Regions from separate parts of the Synechococcus sp. N19 genome, predicted to be linked through region 1. Evidence: predicted binding sites of a transcription regulator. Region 1 holds the regulator's gene; each other region holds the start of a gene.

Region 1 (3,181 bases):
TGCACCCGGCCGGCCGGTCCCTGCTGCACGCCCCCTTTGAGGAACTGACTGATCAGAACACGACTGCCCAAGCCGGCAGCTCGCATGGCCTGGCTGAGAACACTGGCGAAACTGCCTCGATAAGGCGCCGTATGCACTTGCAGCTGCCCTTCGGGAGCCACCAGATGTAGGGGTGGCGGATCAGAGACGGCAGGCAAGGGCCTCAGGCCCGCCCGTTGCAAGGCCTGCTGATCCCGATCCAGGGAATTTTGGAAGGATTGGGGGTCGGCGAGGCTTGTGGTCATCACGGAAGCATCTGTCCGGGCGACCCCGGCAAGACCTTGAATGTAGCGGCGAGATCACATTCCACAAGGGGATTGACACCACCCATGGTGTTTGGACAGGGCGAGAACCAACCGCCTGCGAGGCTTGACAAACTGCACACCACCGATGAGCCAATCCCCTGAACAACGCACTGATAGCCGTCGCCCGCAGCAGTTGCGACCGTTCTCGGTGACCTGGAATCCCATGGGGTTTGCCTTGAGCTCCCTTGTGGTTCACACCGGCCGAACCGCTGTTCTCTGCAGCGTTTGCTTGGAGGACAAGGTTCCCCGCTGGCGCAAGGGAGAAGGATTGGGATGGCTCAGCGCCGAATACCGGTTGCTGCCCGGATCCACCCCACAGCGGCAATCACGGGAGCTGATGAAACTCTCGGGTCGCACCCAGGAAATTCAGCGGCTGATCGGCCGAAGCCTGCGCGCCGTAATCGACATGGAGCGTCTAGGGGAGCGCACCTTGCTGATCGACTGCGACGTGATCCAAGCGGACGCCGGCACCCGGACGGCCTCGATCACCGGGGCTTGGCTCGCCCTGGACCAAGCCTGCCGATCCCTGGTGGACCAGGGAGTGCTGGAGCAATCGCCCCTGATCGATCAGGTGGCGGCTGTATCCGTTGGCTTGGTTGATGGCCAGGCCTTGCTGGATCTGGACTACAGTGAAGACAGCCGAGCCGAGGTGGACCTGAACGTTGTGCAGTCCGGCGATGGCCGTCTGCTGGAAATCCAGGGAACTGCGGAGGGTGCGCCCTTCAGTCGCAGCCAACTCAATGAGCTGCTGGATTTAGCAGAGCCGGGATTGACATCCCTGATGCAGGCGCAACGCCAGGCCTTCAACGAGCACAGCAGCGTTACGTAATAACCGCTACATGGCGGCCACCGCCGGCTCCGTAACTTCGCCACACCAGGGGGTTGTCATGACCAGTAGCCGAGGTTTCAGCCGATACGCCCCGCAGATGGTGGCTCCAGCTCCCAGCGCAGAGCCCGCCAACCGTTCTCTGCTGGAGATCATCCGGGATCTCGATGGCGCCAGCAGTGAACTGGTGGATCGCAACAAGACCATCTTTTTCCCTGGAGATCCCGCAGAACGGGTGTACCTGATCCGCCGGGGGGCCGTTCGTCTGTCCCGCGTCTACGAATCGGGAGAAGAGATCACCGTGGCCCTGCTCCGCGAGAACAGCCTCTTCGGGGTGCTGTCACTGCTGACAGGCCAACGGTCCGACCGCTTCTATCACGCTGTGGCCTTCACCCGGGTCGAAATGGTGACGGCACCAGCGACCTCCGTGAAGGCCGCCATCGAAGCAGACACCAGCGTTGGCCTGCGCTTGCTTCAGGGTCTCTCCAGCCGGATTCTGCAGACCGAGACGATGATTGAAACCCTCACCCATCGGGACATGTCATCCCGACTGGTGAGCTTCCTGCTGGTGCTTTGCAGGGACTTCGGCGTGGCAGATCAGCTGGGCATCACCATCGACCTGCGCCTGTCCCATCAGGCCATCGCTGAAGCAATTGGCTCAACACGCGTCACAATCACGCGTCTGCTGGGAGACTTGCGTCAATCCGGTCTGGTTCAGATTGACCGCAAGAAAATCACCGTTCTGGATCCGATCGCGCTGGCCAAACGCTTCAGCTAGGCCTGCCATCGCCCGACTTGTGCAGCGATGAGCGGCTGGGCACTGATTCTGGTTCTGTTGGTGCTCGGGGGCGTGCTGTCGACCCTGGGCGACCGCTTGGGCAGCCGCGTCGGCAAAGCGCGACTGAGTTTGTTCAGCATGCGCCCACGGCGCACCGCCGTTTTGATCACGGTGTTGACCGGCAGCCTGATCAGCGCACTCTCACTTGGCCTGATGCTTCTGGTGAGCCGGCAGTTGCGGGTGGGCCTGTTTGAACTGGATGCCCTGCAGGAGAAACTCCAAGACAGCCGTCAGCAGCTGAAGGCAGCCGAGCGGGAACGGGACAAGACCCAAACGGAAACCAAACGGATCGCCATTGAGCTCGAGCAATCACAGCAACGGGCCAACACCCTGCGCCTCGAACTGGCTCCTCTTCAGAAGGAGCTGGCCCAACTCGAAACCGAACGTGAACGTCTCAGCCAGGACATCGCCTCCCGCGATGCGGACATCCAGCGCACGGAAGCCGAACTCAACAGCGTTCGCAGCCGCATCCGTGCCGGTGAGCAGGAACTCAAAGAACTGGAACGCAATCTGGTCGCCTTGCGGCGTGGATCGGTGGTGATCAGCAGCGGACAGACCTTGGCAAGAGCAACGGTTCGACTCGATGCTCCGGACCAGGCCAAACAGGCTGTCGACAGGCTGTTGCAGGAGGCCAATCTCAACGCCTACGGGAAAGTGCGACCTGGCGAAGCACCAGAACGCCAGTTAATCCGCGTTCCGCGCAGCGATGTGGAACGCCTGCAAAGCATCATCCGCAAACCGGAGACCTGGGTGATCTCGCTGCGCTCAGCCACCAATGTGCTGCGGGGTGAAACAGCGGTGTATGCCTTCCCAGAAGTGCGTCCGAACCGGCCGGTGACCCAACGCGGAGATGTGCTGGCCACCACCACACTCCAACCGAATGAACGCACTCCAGAGGGCATTCGCACACGGCTGAACCTTCTCTTGGCCTCGGCCTATGCCGAGGTGCAGCGGCGGGGGTCCCTGACCGAGGGCCTTCAATTCGATGGATCAGCCCTCTCCCAACTGGCCCAGACCCTGATGGAAGGACCGAGCCAAAGCGTGGTCTTGGACGTGATTTCCGCAGGGGTCAGCGACAGTGCCGATCCCGTCGTCGTCTCCATTCAGGCCTCCCCATGAAACGGGTGGCCGTCCTCGATCCAGGCCGCTGCAAATGTGGTCTTGTGCTGGCCG
Region 2 (3,181 bases), on a different contig from region 1:
TGCCTTGCTGAAGCGTTTGGTACGCAAGCTTGCTCAGGGGCGTTGACGCCATCGCGGATTCAGACAACGGAACCATTCCAACGAATGAGGCGCACAATCGCGTGGCCAGCAGTCCACAAAAAAACCCGCCTCCTTGGAGGCGGGTCGTTGGATGCACGGACGCTGATCAAGCGTCGTAGTACATGGTGAATTCGTGGGGGTGAGGCCGCTGGCGCAGCTGCTGCACCTCCTCGTACTTCAGGTCGATCCAGTTGTCGATGAAGTCGTCGCTGAACACACCGCCAGCGGTGAGGAAGCCGCGATCGGCATTCAACGCTTCCAGGGCACCGTTGAGGGATGCGGGGACCGTGGCGATCTTCGAGAGCTCTTCAGCCGGAAGTTCGAACAGGTCGCGATCTTCGCCATCACCGGGATCGATCTGGTTCTTGATGCCGTCCAGACCAGCCATCATCATGGCGCTGAAGGCCAGATAGGGGTTGGCGAGGGCATCGCCGGAGCGGAACTCGAGGCGCTTGGCTTTGGGGCTCGGGCCGGTGAGCGGGATCCGCACGGCGGCAGAGCGGTTGCCCTCGGAGTAGACGAGGTTCACCGGGGCTTCGAAACCGGGCACCAGACGCTTGTAGCTGTTGGTGGTGGGGTTGGTGAAGGCCAGGAAGGCGGGGGCGTGCTTGAGGATGCCGCCGATGTACCAGCGTGCCGTCTGCGAGAGGTTGGCGTAGGTGCCTTCGCCGAAGAACAGGGGCTGACCGCCTTTCCAGAGGCTCTGGTGCACGTGCATGCCGGAGCCGTTGTCGTTGAAGACCGGCTTGGGCATGAAGGTGGCCGTCTTGCCGTACTTCTTGGCCACGTTGCGCACGACGTATTTGTACGTCATCACGTTGTCGGCGGCCTGGATCAGCTCAGCAAATTTCATGCCGAGTTCGTGCTGACCCGCGCCTGCCACCTCGTGGTGATGCTTCTCGGTGGGAATGCCCAGCTGACCCATCAGCAGGAGCATCTCGGAGCGGATGTCCTGGGCGGTGTCGTTGGGAGCGACAGGGAAGTAGCCCTCCTTCTCCTGAATCTTGTAGGCGAGGTTGCCGCCTTCTTCGATCCGTCCGGTGTTCCAGCCCGCTTCGATCGTGTCGACGCTGTAGAAGGAACCCCCTTCAGCCGAGTTGTAGCGGACGTCGTCGAAGAGGAAGAACTCCGGCTCAGGACCGAAGAAGGCCATGTCGGCCAGGCCGGTGCTGGCCAGATGATTCAGTGCCCGCTGGGCCAGGGCACGGGGGCAGCGCTCGTAGGGCTGGCCGGTGCGTGGCTCCTGAATCGAGCAGATCATGCTCAGGGTTTTATGCCGGTAGAAGGGGTCCACCCAGGCCGTGTTGGCGTCCGGGACCATGGCCATGTCGGAGGCCTGGATGCCCTTCCAGCCGCGGATGGAGGAGCCGTCAAAAGCCAGGCCTTCAGTGAAGGATTCTTCCTCCAGCAGATCGGTGCACACCGTCAGGTGCTGCCACTTGCCGTGCAGATCGGTGAATTTGAGGTCGATCAGTTCGATGCCTTCGTCCTTGATCTGGCGCAGGACGTCCTGGGGGGATTTCGACATAAGAAGGGACTGCTCGACTGAATTGTGCAGTGATGTGACCGTATACAGCCACAAGACACCATTTTGTATCAAGGGGTACGTTTCGGCTGCTGGAAGGCGACTGCGTAACCGTTTCTGTCAACTTGGCTGAAATGCAGGCATGCCAAAGGATCTGCCCGCCTCAACGGTGTTAGCTTCCGCTGGGAATCCTCTGGAGATTCAGGGACATGCGCGATGCAATCAGCGGTCTGATCGGTCGTTACGACCAGCTGGGTCGCTATTTCGACCGCCCGGCGATCGACAGCATCAATGTGTATCTGGATGAATCTGCGCTGCGGATTCAGGCCGTAGAGCTGATCAACGGATCCTCGGCCGAGATTGTGCGTGAGGCCAGCCAGCGCCTGTTCCGGGATGAACCCGACCTGTTGCTGCCTGGCGGCAACGCCTACACCACCCGTCGGCTCGCCGCCTGCCTGCGGGACATGGACTATTTCCTGCGTTACGCCAGCTACGCCCTCGTGGCAGGTGACTACACGATCCTCAATGAGCGTGTGCTGAACGGACTCGACGACACCTACAAGAGTCTCGGCGTTCCCACGGGCCCAACGGTCCGCAGCATCGTTCTGCTGGGAGAGGTTGTTTCCGAGATGCTTCTGGCTAACGGTGCTGCATCCGATCAGCTCGCCACCGTTCTTCAGCCGTTCGATCACCTGGCCAAGGGCCTGGGTGAAACCAATGTCCGCCAGCGCTGATCCAGCACGCTCAACGCAAGATCTGAACAGATTGCAATCAAGCCTCCCCCACCCCTTCCAAGGGGCGTGACTGCGTAGGCTCATCACTCGAACCAATGAACAGGGCTTTGGCGACGACGAACTCACTCCTCTCTGTTGACGATCGTCACCGCAAAGCCTTTGCACCGATCGGCACACCCGACCGCCTCCTGCTTGGACCAGGCCCCTCCAACGCCCATCCAACAGTTCTGAAGGCTCTGTCGCGAACCCCGATTGGTCACCTTGATCCTCTCTATGTGGATCTGATGGGCGAAGTGCAGGAACTGCTGCGTTACGCCTGGCAAACCGATAACCGCCTCACGCTTCCGATGAGCGGCACCGGCAGTGCTGCCATGGAGGCAACCATCGCCAACACCGTCGAGCCTGGAGACACCGTTTTGGTGGCGGTGAAGGGATACTTCGGCCTGCGACTGGCTGACATGGCCGGCCGCTATCGCGCTGAGGTGAAAACCATTGAAAAACCCTGGGGTGAGTGGTTTTCCCTCGATGAGCTGGAAGCTGCCCTGATTGAGCACAGGCCCGCCATCCTGGCGATGGTCCATGCCGAAACCTCAACAGGTGTCTGCCAACCCATGGAGGGCATCGGCGACCTCTGCCGGAAGCATGATTGCCTCCTGCTGCTCGACACCGTCACCTCTCTGGGGGGCGTTCCGCTCTACATCGATGAGTGGAAAGTCGATCTTGCCTACAGCTGCAGCCAGAAGGGCCTGAGCTGCCCTCCCGGTCTCGGACCCTTCACCATGGGCCCCCGTGCCGAGGCCAAGATGACAGCCCGTCAGGGCAAGGTGCCCAACTGGTATCTGGACGTCTCCTTGCTGAACCA
Region 3 (3,181 bases), on a different contig from region 1:
GTTCGCGCCAGATGTCTTCGTCGTCCTGCAGGCTCCAGTGCAGATCATTGATCTGCTCCCACATCTCCGTGGTGATCACATCCCGGATCTGTCGTGCGTTCTCCCGGGCCACCGCAATGCAGCTCACGATGCTGTTGGGGTTGCTGCGGTCCCGCAGCAGGAAGTGCACCACCTGTTTGGGCGTGGCATCGGGGTAGGCCCTATCGAAGCGGTGGCGATCCCCCGTCACCTCCACCAGCGGCAGCCAGGGTTCGGCGCTGCCCGGAGGACAGTCCAGTGCCATCGCTTCACTCACTTCCAGAAATCGCGAGATGTTTTCGGCGCGTTCCAGATAGCGGTTGATCCAGTAGAGCGAATCGGCAACGCGGCTCAGCACGGCATCACCTCCTGGGGTTGCGGTGCCGCCATCCGTTGGTTGTCGACGATCCAGGTGTCCTTGCAGCCGCCGCCCTGGGACGAATTCACCACGAGCGAGCCGCGCTTCAGGGCCACGCGCGTCAGCCCCCCTGGACTTACCCAGCTGCTTGCGCCGCGCAGCACGTAGGGGCGCAGATCCACGTGGCAGGGGTAGAGCTCCCCGTCGCTGAGGGACGGCACGGTGGAGAGTTGCAGCGTGGGCTGCGCGATGAAGTTGCGGGGATTCGAACGGATCTTTGTGTCGAAGTCCGCCAGCTCCGTTCGGCTGGCCTGGGGGCCGATCAGCATTCCGTAGCCCCCGGCTTCCGCCACCGACTTCACCACCAGCTGCTCGAGGTGTTCGAGCACGTAGCGCTGGTCGTCCGGTCGGGCACAGAGATAGGTGGGAACGTTCTCGATGATCGGCTCCTCATCGAGGTAATAACGGATCATCGCCGGCACGTGGGCGTAGATCAGCTTGTCGTCGGCGACGCCGGTGCCAGGGGCGTTGGCGATGGCGACCCGTCCTTGACGCAGCACGTCGATCAGGCCCGGCACCCCCAGCATCGAGTCCTGGCGGAACACGGTGGGATCGAGAAAATCGTCGTCGATCCGGCGGTAGATCACATCCACGGGCTTGAGGCCGTTGGTGCTGCGCATCCACACCCGGCCGTCTTCGCACACCAGGTCGCGTCCCTCCACCAGAGGAATGCCCATCTGCTGAGCCAGATAGCTGTGCTCGAAATAGGCGCTGTTGAACACCCCGGGCGTCAGGATCGCCACGCGGGGGGTGTCACTCCAGGGCGCCAGGTCCTGAAGGGTGCGCAGCAGATGGGAGGGATAGGCGTCGATCGGTTGAACGGCACGGCCTTCGAACAGGCCAGGGAACAACCGTTTCATCACCCGACGGTTCTCGAGGAAGTAGGCCACACCGGATGGGCAGCGCAGGTTGTCTTCCAGCACCCTCCAGGTGCCATGGCCGTCGCGGATCAGGTCGAGCCCGGAGATGTGGCACCAACGTGTGAGGGGCAGGCTGATTCCCTGCATCTGAGGTCGCCAACCGGAGGAACTTTCAACGTCTTCCCTCGGGATGACACCGTCGTTGAGAATCTGCTGGGGGCCATAGATGTCGGCGAGGAAGCAGTCGATGGCTTCCAGGCGTTGCAGCAATCCCCGCTCCAGGGTCATCCAGTCGCTGCGGCCAATCAGCCGGGGCAAGGGATCGAAGGGGAGGATTCGTTCGCTGCCTTTGAGCCCGGAATCGTTGAGGCGGAACGTGGCGCCGAGGCGACGCAGCAGCTGACTGGCCGAGGCATGGCTGCGGTTGAGCTCGGGCAATCCCATCTGCCCCAGTGATGTGAGCAACGTGGCCAGTTCGTCACGCGGCCTTGCAGTTTCACCGCAGAAATATTCGTCGAAGCCGACCGTGGGTTTGTAGTCGGTGAACATCCTGATCGCACAAGCGAGATGTATCCAAGGCGTCGCCCCACTCCACTTCGGGTGGTGGTTGCTACACATTCCGCAATTTCAGGCAAGAGGACGCTGATCGCCTGTTGTTTGGGTATCCGTAGGCACCTGAATCGAGGGCACAGGGCCAGGGCAGGCTGCCTCCTTTGCTTATCTGTTTCTGGAGTTCAAACGCTCTTCGCCTTGGATGAATTGCTCTGGGCGCGACTGATCTTTGCCCTTGGTGCCGTTGTGACTGCGGCGACGGTGGTGATGATTCTGCGCGGACACCTGTACTGGAACCGCAGGGGGTCGACGGATGTCCGCTGACTCGGTTCCCTTCCTTCAGCCCGGGATCGCCTGGGCGTTGGTGGTGCTGTTCTCTGTTCTTTGGGTGGCGCTGGGGATTGCCTGGGGCCGGCGTGGTCAAGGCAATGCCGACGACTACATGCTGGCGGGGCGCAACATCGGGCTGGCCCTGAGTACGGCCACGTTGATGGCCTCCTGGGTCACCGGCAACACCACCCTGCTCGCTCCTGAATTCGGCTACGAAACTGGCCTTTGGGGCATGTTCAGCTATGCCCTGGCCGGGCTTGGCCTGATTCTGTTCGCCCCCCTGGCCTCGCGGATCAAGCAGTTGATGCCCAACGGGCGCACCAGCGGCGACTTCATTCGCCTGCGCTACGGGCGTCTGGCCTGGTGGGTGTTCATGTTGATCACCGCGATCTACACCCTGGGCTTTCTGATGACCCAGGCGATGGGTGCTGGCCTGCTGCTGCAGGCCCTTTCAGGCTTCGATTACCACGTGGGAATGGTGGTGGTGATTGGTGTGGCCACCGTCTACACCCTGTTCGGCGGAATGCGGGCTGTGATCGGCACCGATTTCATTCAGTCGCTGTTGATCATGGTGTTGCTGGCGGTGGTGGCGGTGCTTGCCTTCCGTCAATTCCCGATGCCTGAGGTGCATGCCTCCTTGCTGGCCCGGCATCCCGATCGGCTTGATCTGCTGCTGCCGGCGGGCTTGTTGATCGCCTGGAATTCCGCTCTCTTTTCGATGGGCGAGGTGTTTCACAACAACATCTGGTGGTCCCGGGTGTTCGCCAGCCGGCGCTCGGTGGTGATGACCTCCTTCGTGTTGGGGGGAATCGCCTGGATGAGCGTGCCGATGGTGACGGGCTCCATTGGCCTCGTGGCCCTGGCCCGTGAGCTGCCCCTCGAGCAGGTGAACATGGTGTTCCCTGTGATGGCAGCCGATCTGCTCGGGGCCGGTGGCGCTGCTCTGGTGTTTGTGGTGGTGTTTGCCTCGCTCACCTCCACCCTGGATTCGTTGCTGGCATCC
Region 4 (3,181 bases), on a different contig from region 1:
GAAGCGCCCTCCTCACGAACCGCCTGGTTCAGAACGACGGAACCATCGGGATCGGAGATCGAGCGGTGGAAAGTACCTGGAGGGATGCGAAGGATGTCACCACCGCTCTCAAGCCGAACGATGTGGAACGGCTGTTCCCAGGCCAGGTTCACCAGAAAGAAGGTTCTGCCGCCGCTTGCCGCGAGCAGATTGTCTTCTTGATGAGGATGGAGATAGAACTGCCAGGCTCCGCTCTCCGGATCGTTGGGGGGCGACACGGCGGGGCCGCTGTGAATCACCAGGTCGCGCGCGTTCGAGGTGTTCACGGTGACGTCGAAAAAACGAACCGACGGAGTGTCGCGGAAGCGCTCGTAGGCCAGCAGTTCAAACATGTCGATGGACCCTTCGGGATCCTTCAGCTGCCCAGTTGTACCGAGAGCATCAGGCAAAAACGGTGACGATCACGACGGTTCAGCCCCCCAAATACGCCATTTCCGCATGGGTTGACGCAACGGCGGCTGGATCACGCTCCTCGCTATAGCGGTCTTGACGCCGCTGCCAGATCTGGCGCATGGCCTGCTCAAGCTGAAGCTCCGACGCGAGCGCGGGCTTGAGATCGGTGCCTTCAGCGGAGAACAGGCAGGTGAACGCCTGCCCATCGGCGGTGACACGCAAGCGGTTGCAATCCCCGCAGAACGGCTCACTGATGGAGGCGATCACACCGATGGATCCGGCGCCATCGCCATAGCGCCAACGCCGGGCCGTCCCACCCCGCGGTCGACCCAGCGGTTCAAGAGGCCAACGAGCATGAATGCGCTCCACCATCTGCTCCGCCGGCAGCACCTGGTCCAGCATCCACTGGTTGCGGTTGCCCACATCCATGTATTCGATCAAACGCAGCTCCATCCCCTGCTGCCTGGCCAAACCGGCCAATGGCAACAACTGATCGTCATTGATCCCCCGTTGGATCACGGCATTGAGCTTGAGCTCACCGCATGAGGGGTCAAAGCCAGCGGCGCAGGCCGCCGCGATGCCGTCCTGCACCTGGCGCACCAGGCGGTCTCCAGCCACGGCACCACCCTGGAGACCAGCCATGCGCGCCGCTGCCTCCCCTTCCGCCGCATCCAGGCTGATGGTGATTCGATCCAGCCCTGCGGCACGCAACGCCCGCGCCATCGGTTCCGACAACAGCACCCCGTTGCTGGTGAGCGCCACGGCCTGCAAACCAGCGATCGGATCCGAACGATCCCGCCGGGCCTGGGCCACCGCCTTCAACAACGGCAACAAGCGCCGGCTCAACAACGGCTCTCCACCGGTGAGCCGCAGCGTCTGTGCCCCCAGGCGCGCGGCCACACGAATCACGCGCATCTGCTGCTCCAGCGTGAGCAAGCCAGGGGGCTCCTCCACATCCGGACAGCAGTACGGACAGGCGAGATTGCAACGGGCCGTGAGCGACAACCGCAACACCCCGATGGGCCGGTTGAGGCGGTCTGCGAGCGGCAACGACGTGCTCATCCCTCCAACGCTGCCAGATCTGCAGGGCAATTGGCATTGACCAACGCCTCTTGAGGCAAGCGCACCGCCTGATGGGGAACGCAGGTCAACCAGTCCATCCAGCGCAACTCTCCGCGTTGCAGTTGCTGATCAAGGCAGGAGCGGAAGGGAGAACCGGAGGGGATCACCGCCAGCAACGGCTGCAGCCGTTGCCCGTCATGGGCCACCGCTGCTTGATCCGGGGCACGATTCCAGGCTGCGATCAGCTGCTGGACAACGGCGGTGCGCAAACGGGGCATGTCCACCGGCAGCACCAACAAAGCCTCCCCAGGCCGAGACGGCAACAGCCTGGCCAGCGCCTGCAGAGGGCCATTCCAGGGAGGGGGCTCCAGCACCACGGAACATCCCGGCCGGTGGGCCAGCAGCTCTGCGTGGGCGGCATGACGACTCAACACCTGCACCGGATGACCGAGCGGCAACAGCTGGTCAACCAGGGCCGTGAGCCAGACACCACCGGAGGGGTGCGGCAAGAGGGCCTTGTCACGCCCCATGCGACGGCTGCTTCCGCCACTGAGCACACAAACCCGCAAGCCTTGATTCACATCGTCGACCAACAATCTGCACCAGCAAAGTCCAACAACCCACAAAAGTTGCAACCGCTACCAAACCGCTGCGGCACAAGATCACCTGATCCGATCAATCAGCCCCGTTGATGTTTGCCCGGAAACACAAAAACACAAATCGGTAACCAATCTGACCAAACAAGGGGCCGGCGAATTGATTAACTGCGCGGGTCAAACGGATTCTCTTTTCGACCGTTTTGCCATCCCCGGGCACCTTTCCTTTTGAAGCCCGAGGTTCCTTCTCTTCTCCTCAATGCTTGGCGACCTTTGGTCGTTCCAGGGCAGGTACCGAACCCTTCACCTGACCTGGATCGCCTTCTTCCTGACCTTCGTGGTCTGGTTCAACCTGGCCCCTCTGGCCACCACCGTGAAAGCGGACCTGGGTCTGACCGTTGGTCAGATCCGCACAGTGGCCATCTGCAACGTGGCCCTCACCATTCCGGCGCGCGTGCTGATCGGCATGCTGCTGGACAAATTCGGACCCCGGATCACCTACTCCTCGATCCTGGTGTTCTCGGCGATTCCCTGCCTGCTGTTTGCGTCCGCTCAGGACTTCAACCAGCTGGTGGTAGCCCGTCTGCTGCTCTCCATCGTTGGCGCCGGCTTCGTGATCGGCATCCGCATGGTGGCCGAGTGGTTCCCACCCAAGGAAATCGGCCTGGCAGAAGGCATCTATGGCGGCTGGGGCAACTTCGGCTCCGCCTTCTCCGCCCTCACCATGGTGGCCCTCGCTGGCTTCCTCTCCTTCTCCGGCGGTTTCGAACTGCCCACCGGCGCTGTTCTGAACTGGCGCGGTGCGATCGCTCTGACCGGCATCGTCTCCGCCTTCTACGGCTGCTTCTACTTCTTCAACGTCACCGACACCCCCCCCGGCAAGACGTATCAGCGCCCTGCGAAAACCGCAGGTCTGGAAGTCACCTCGATGCGCGACTTCTGGGGTCTGCTGGGCATGAACGTGCCCTTCGCAGCCATCCTCTGCGTGCTCTGCTGGCGCCTGTCCAAGGTTGGCTTCCTCACCGCAAGCACCTACCCCCTGGCCCTCGGTGCCGTTGCCGTCTGGTTTGCCTTCCAGACCTGGGGAATCA

What was found. Region 1 encodes NtcA, which controls nitrogen genes in cyanobacteria. Its sites were predicted from a motif close to GTANCNNNNGNTAC; they were not measured.
Region 2: the regulator NtcA is predicted to act here: its motif matches at 1,654-1,667, upstream of glnA (type I glutamate--ammonia ligase).
Region 3: the regulator NtcA is predicted to act here: its motif matches at 1,958-1,971, upstream of DXY02_RS07520 (circularly permuted type 2 ATP-grasp protein).
Region 4: the regulator NtcA is predicted to act here: its motif matches at 2,123-2,136, upstream of DXY02_RS07545 (molybdenum cofactor guanylyltransferase).

What each region holds. Positions count from the first base shown of each region.
Region 1 covers NZ_UCNR01000007.1:139,227-142,407, reverse strand. The annotation lists gene DXY02_RS04050 (cob(I)yrinic acid a,c-diamide adenosyltransferase) at 1-284, opposite strand, end outside; gene rph (ribonuclease PH) at 430-1,173, shown strand; gene ntcA (global nitrogen regulator NtcA) at 1,232-1,948, shown strand; gene DXY02_RS04035 (DUF3084 domain-containing protein) at 1,976-3,127, shown strand; gene DXY02_RS04030 (resolvase) at 3,124-3,181, shown strand, end outside.
Region 2 covers NZ_UCNR01000015.1:92,593-95,773, forward strand. The annotation lists gene DXY02_RS09170 (class I SAM-dependent methyltransferase) at 1-52, opposite strand, end outside; gene glnA (type I glutamate--ammonia ligase) at 167-1,588, opposite strand; gene DXY02_RS09180 (allophycocyanin subunit beta) at 1,795-2,319, shown strand; gene DXY02_RS09185 (alanine--glyoxylate aminotransferase family protein) at 2,415-3,181, shown strand, end outside.
Region 3 covers NZ_UCNR01000011.1:41,038-44,218, reverse strand. The annotation lists gene DXY02_RS07525 (alpha-E domain-containing protein) at 1-376, opposite strand, end outside; gene DXY02_RS07520 (circularly permuted type 2 ATP-grasp protein) at 370-1,845, opposite strand; gene DXY02_RS07515 (sodium:solute symporter family protein) at 2,162-3,181, shown strand, end outside.
Region 4 covers NZ_UCNR01000011.1:45,819-48,999, forward strand. The annotation lists gene DXY02_RS07535 (redox protein) at 1-371, opposite strand, end outside; gene DXY02_RS07540 (GTP 3',8-cyclase MoaA) at 451-1,494, opposite strand; gene DXY02_RS07545 (molybdenum cofactor guanylyltransferase) at 1,491-2,087, opposite strand; gene DXY02_RS07550 (NarK family nitrate/nitrite MFS transporter) at 2,350-3,181, shown strand, end outside.